Regions from separate parts of the Colwellia asteriadis genome, predicted to be linked through region 2. Evidence: predicted binding sites of a transcription regulator. Region 2 holds the regulator's gene; the other holds the start of a gene.
The links. Region 2 encodes LexA, which represses DNA repair genes until DNA is damaged. Its sites were predicted from a motif close to TACTGTATNNNNATACAGTA; they were not measured.
Positions count from the first base shown of each region.

Region 1: the regulator LexA is predicted to act here: its motif matches at 2,021-2,040, upstream of dinB (DNA polymerase IV).

Region 1 is NZ_BAAAFA010000003.1:6,779-9,996, reverse strand. Features, by position in the region: gene ABD005_RS04925 (cytochrome c-type biogenesis protein) at 1-335, shown strand, start outside; gene ccmI (c-type cytochrome biogenesis protein CcmI) at 368-1,672, shown strand; gene dinB (DNA polymerase IV) at 2,055-3,125, shown strand; gene ABD005_RS04910 (DUF21 domain-containing protein) at 3,217-3,218, opposite strand, start outside.
Region 2 is NZ_BAAAFA010000006.1:114,956-118,173, reverse strand. Features, by position in the region: gene coxB (cytochrome c oxidase subunit II) at 1-1,195, opposite strand, end outside; gene lexA (transcriptional repressor LexA) at 1,627-2,259, opposite strand; gene ABD005_RS09910 (NUDIX hydrolase) at 2,466-3,173, opposite strand.

The DNA of each region.
Region 1 (3,218 bases), on a different contig from region 2:
AAGAGTTACGCTGCCCTAAATGTCAAAATCAAAACTTAGCTGACTCTAACTCACCCATTGCTGCTGATTTACGTAATGAAGTGTATGAATTGTTGATGCAAGGTAAGGCCGATATTGAAATTGTTGACTTTATGGTGAAACGTTACGGGGAATTTGTTTTATATCGCCCTCGTGTTTCACAGTTAACTTATGTTCTATGGTTTGGACCCGCGGTATTAATATTGTTTGGCGCAATTGTTGTCACTGTTATTGTTAGAAGAAAGCCTGTGGCAGAGAAAGATATACAACTCAATGCTGAACAGCAAGACAAACTCAAACGCTTTCTTAAAAAATAACCCAGCACCTATTAAAATAAGTAGAAAATATTATGGAATTAGCTTTAATCCTTTTGGCACTATTCGCCTTATTGTTACTGGTGGTTTGGTTACCGTTTTTTAAGCAAACCAAACAAAAAAATACCGACAACGCTAATGTGCGTGATGAAACCAATGTACGTTTATATCATGAGCATAAAAAAGAAATAGAAAAAGACTTTCAAGACGGCGGTATTGATGATGAAAACTATCAATATCTACTAGCTGAGCTTGACAGTAGCTTGTTACAAGACATTGAAGCAAGCGAAACTAGTGCTGATATTGCCACCGGAAAAGAAAAAAACTTTTCGGTGATCTGGCCTATAGCATTGAGCGTGTTCATTCTTACCTTTACGGTTGGATTTTATTTAAAGCACGGTCACTTAGAGCAAATAACCCAACCTGCGATTAATGATGCTCATCAAGGTATGAGCGCTGAGCAACTACAAGCACAACGCCAAAAAGAAACGGTCGCTTATATTAAAAAATTACAGCAGCGTACCCAAGAAAATGCAGATGATGCTGAAGCTTGGTATAACTTAGGGCAAACCTTTGTCGTTGTTGGTGAGTTTGATGCGGCAATTAAATCATTTGAGCAAGTCATTCGTATTGAAGGAGAGCATGCTGATTTACTGGGAGCGATTGCTCAGGCACATTATTATAAAAATGATCAACAGATTAATGAAATAGTGCAGCATTATATTGATAAATCATTAGCTTTAGATGCTAACGACGCTTCAACCAATATATTACTTGGTATGCATAATTTCTTAGGTGAAAATTACCCGCAAGCAATTAGCCATTGGCAGCGTGTTATTGATGCTAATAAGCAAGGCGTTAATATTGCGGCATTAAAAGAAGCGGTAGCTGAGGCTAATAACCGTATGGGGCTATCAGGTAGCTCACAAGCTGATAGTGGCGATAAAAGTAATGATAGCCCAAGCTCAAAGCTTGATTCAGCAGACGGACCACAGTTGAATGTATCGGTGAGTTTATCTGAAAATATTTCAGCTAAGCTTGCCCAAGGTGAAGATCGCGTAGTATTTGTTTATGCGATACCAACTACGGGTCAGCGTATGCCATTAGCGGCAGTTAAAATTAAGTTAAGTGACTTGCCAACGGTTATCGTGCTTAATAACTCGCAAGCAATGAGCAGCGCGAATACCTTAGGCAGTGTTGAGCAAGTAAATTTATTTGCAATAGCATCTAAGTTAGGCGGCGTTGGCATAAAGCCGGGTGATTATAAAGCAGAGAAAAAAGACGTTGCTGTTAATAGTACAGGCACTATTTCATTAGTGATAGATAGCTTGGTTGAGTAACGCTTTGAGTCTCTATTAAGTGCAGCTAAGCGGCTTATTATAATACGCTGTATATTGCGCATAACGACAACGTGAGTAAATTGATCTACCAGGGGTAATGCCCATCAAGATCTAATTTATTCACGTTTTTTTATTCTATAAGAAAAAATTATTATGGGACCCGCGCAGAGCACTACTATTACATTGCGAGGTTAACTAACCTAGGAGTGAGGTAGTACACTCATCTATAACTAACCCGCTAGATCCAATGCCAAAGAGTAATCAAGCTATACTCTTCTCGTTAAATAAAGTTTTAACTTCATTTATACCTTGTACTATTTTTACTTGTCATTTTTAGGTACTTAACTATACTGTCTTTATATACAGTTATCGAGTGCGTAAAATGACAAGTCAGCGTAAAATTATTCATATTGACATGGATTGCTTTTATGCCGCTGTTGAAATGCGGGATTTCCCTGAATATAGAAATATCCCTTTAGCTGTTGGTGGAGATGGACCACGTAGTGTTTTATCTACGTGTAATTATTTAGCAAGACAATACGGTGTTCGTTCAGCATTACCTGCAAGTAAAGCAAAGCAGCTTTGCCCTGAACTTGTTATTGTTCACGGGCGTATGAAAGTTTATCAAGAAGTCTCCTCTAAAATCAGAGAGATATTTGCTCGCTACACTTCATTAATTGAGCCGCTGTCGCTAGACGAAGCTTACCTTGATGTAACCCACTGCAAGCACTTTAATGGCTCAGCGACACTTATTGCTAATGATATTCGCCTTGCTATTTTTACTGAATTACAGCTAACGGCATCTGCCGGTATTGCTCCTATTAAGTTTCTCGCTAAAATAGCCTCTGATTTAAATAAGCCAAACGGACAGTATGTTATTACGCCTGCGCAAGTTGATGGCTTTATCGATAATATGCCCCTCAAAAAAATTCCAGGTGTTGGTAAAGTGAGCGCAGAAAAACTAAAGTTAAGTGGTTTAACTTTAGGGCGTGATGTAAAAGCGTTAGATGAAGCAAGCCTTATTCAAAAATTTGGTAAATTAGGGCACTCACTCTGGCATAAATGTCATGGTCGAGATAATCGTGCAGTAGAAACCACTAGGGTAAGAAAGTCCGTTGGCGTTGAAAGAACTTTTGCGGATGATATTCATGATGTTAAAACGCTAAATCATTACATGAACAATAAATTAATTCCTGAGCTTAAGCTTAGAGCAGAGAAATATTTATTAACAAGAAACATTAGTAAACTGGGAGTTAAGGTTAAGTTTAAAGATTTTCACCAAACGACGAAAGAATTTAAGTTTCACCAATTTGATGAATTAGTTTTTAAAACTTTACTGGAAGAAGGGCTGGCAAGAGGTCAGGGCAAAGCGGTACGTTTGTTAGGCGTTCATATTGGCTTAGGGGATAGTATTCAACAAGAGCAGCAGCAAATAGAGTTTGAGTTGTTATAGTTTAATCACACAAAAACAATAAGCTGTAGTCGCTCAGCCATTCACTATGTAAATGACTGATTAACGCTACCTAATAATAACCCCAAGTCATTT
Region 2 (3,218 bases):
CGCTAGTGTCAGTGGTGGTGGGGGTTACTGCCTCGAGCGTTTTTTCATCGCTAGCTGTTGAGTTACCCGCTGCAGATTTCACTTGAGATGCTTGTACAGCATCGCCAGTATTGTTACCCCAAGCGTTGCGCTCATAGGTGACAACAGCAGCGATTTCTTTCAAACTTAATTGTTTACCGTAACCTTGCATGCCAGTACCGGCTTTACCATTAAAGACTATTTGAATGTGCGTATTAACATCGCCAGTCGCAATGGGGCTATTTTTAAGAGCAGGAAAAGCAGGAGGTAAACCTGCTCCCGATACTTGATGACATGCTGCACAATAAGCGACATAGGTTTTCTCACCTAAGGCCATTAATTCATCCATTGAAGCTTCTGCGCTTAGTGAGGCTTTTTCAGCATCAGCTGCTTGCGCTATTAACTCGTGCTGCTCATCAAGCCATAATTGGTAATCTTCAACAGACTTTACCTCAACAACAATGGGCATAAACCCATGATCCTTACCGCATAATTCGGCACACTGACCACGATAAATACCTGGCTCGTCGACTTTGGTCCATGCTTCATTAATAAAACCAGGGTTGGCATCTTGTTTAACTGCGAATGCAGGCACCCACCATGAATGAATAACATCGTCAGAGGTAATTAAAAAACGTACTTTTTGGTTGGCGGGAATAACAAGGTGTTTATCAACTTCTAATAAATAATTTTCACTTTTATCAGATTCGCCTTGATGGTTTTCATATTGCTCACGAGGCGTCGATAACACAGAATAAAACTCAATATCTTGATCAAAGTATTTATAATGCCATTTCCATTGTGAACCGGTAATTTGAATAGTAACGTCAGAATTATCGTTATTTTCCATAGCGATAAGTGTTTTAGTTGCGGGAATTGCCATAGCAATAAGAATAACAATAGGGATAGCGGTCCAGAGAATTTCTACTTTAGTACTTTCATGGAAGTCTGCAGGCTTTGCACCTTTAGATTTTCGGTGAAACGCGATAGACCAGAACATAATGCCAAAAACTATAACGCCAATAGCGGTACAAATATAGAGCACAAGCATATGTAAATCATATACTTCTCTACTTATTTCGGTAACACCTTGGGTTAAATTAAGCTTACTGTTTGCCCATGTTGAATTACTAAATACACTTAGCCATAGTAGCCAAGCTAGGTTACGTCTGCTCACTCGACATCTCCTTTCTAATGCATAGAAAACAGAATTGCAGCAATGTAAATCACGGCCCACTGAACTGAATATCTGTTAGTTTTATTATTATTTTATAAACTAGCTAGTGACGAGAGCTGATAATAACAATCTTCGATGAGAGAGTATTAGCGCATTAACGTCTTATTCTTTTTGTTCGTTTTTTATGCGTTATTTGTATTATGAATACGCTACATTTGATTGTAGGTCAATATAATTTATAGAACAGGAATTGAAAAAAAACCATTTAATTCAATAGAGTGTTAACTCTAAATAGTCTTCATTAGTAGGAGGTACGAGGTTTGAGCGGAGGTTTAATAAACTAAAGAGCCAGTAAATAAAGATCAAAAGAATTTATTGAAATTTATTTACTGGCTCTTTATTAATAGTGGTGCGGTTTTTATAAACTAGAGTTACATCCAGTTACCGTTGCGTATTACACCAACAGCTAAACCTTCAATACTAAATTGCTGTTGTGTTAAATCAACTTTAATCGGGGAGAAATCTTCATTTTCAGCATGCAAATAAACAATATTACCCTCGCGCTTAAAGCGCTTAACGGTAACATCATCCTCAACACGAGCAACAACAACTTGACCATTTTGCACGTCAGTTGTTTGGTGAACCGCTAGTAAATCACCATCTAAAATACCAATATCTTTCATGCTTTCGCCGTTAACACGTAGTAAGTAATTGGCGGGCGGATGAAAAAGGCTACCATCCATTTTGTAATGATCTTCAACATGCTCTTGCGCTAAAATAGGCTCGCCTGCGGCAACACGGCCAATAAGTGGTAAACCCGCTTCTTCCATAATTTCTTCTGTTAAACGGATACCACGAGAGGTACCTGCTAACATTTCAATGTAACCTTTCTTTGCAAGGGCTTTTAAATGCTCTTCGGCAGCATTAGCTGATTTAAAACCAAAAAAAGTCGCTATTTCAGCCCGAGTAGGTGGCATACCAGTATCAGCAATTTTATCTTTAATTAGGTCTAATATTTGTTGCTGTCTTTTAGTCAACGAAGGTAAATCGAGTATCGAATTCATTATTATTTAGCCTGTAAATTTACACAGTGTTACTGTTAGTATATACAGGCTGTATTTAAAGGCAAGTACTGTATGTTTTTTACTGATTTTTGTTGGTTTGAAATTCAGCGAAAGTTTTTGCAAATAGGTGTCAGTTAATAAAGCTATTGCTCATGTTACAGACGATCAGCTAATGCTAAGATACCCTTGTAAACTAACTTTTATGCTTAAACACTTAAATTACGTTCAAAATGAACAATATCAACACCCGATTTTACTTTGTATTGTTGCGCTAATCGCCCACCCGACTTAACCTTTTCGTCAATAGCTTCAAACATATTGGCAGCCTCAATACGTCGAATAAGACTTTTGCGTTGTATGGTTTTGCCTATGATGGTTTCAATTACAGATTTTAGCTGACCGACAGTGAAATACTCGGGTAAACAATACACAGGTACCATCGAATAAAGTGCTTTTTGCTGTAAGCGTTGCTTGGCGTGCTCAATAATCATTTTATGATCAAATGCCATTGATAAACTGTTTAGCTTATCAAGCTCTACCCATTGCACTTCGTCGATGGTTGCAATGTGTGATGAAACTTGTTGTGCAGCGATTAAGGCAAAGTAAACTAAGGTAACGCTAAAGCCTCTAGGGTCACGGCTAGTGTTTGAAAATGTTTGTAATTGCTCTAAATATTGCGGCGCAACGTTAGTTTTTTCTTTGAGGTTTCTTAAGGCTGTAATATCGGTTGTGGCATCTGCGTCAACATTAACAAATCCACCTGGAAGCCCCCAGCTACCAAGAAAAGGCTCATTTGCACGTTTAACCAGCAGTACTTTTAAACAATTATGCTCAACAGTGAATAACACACTATCTACCGTAAACAGTGGATTTTTGAATTCATTTATATTGTAGGGGGTCATTTTTGGGTTCATGTGAACGACTCTTTATGTCTTTATGACACATTAAGCTAATTTACT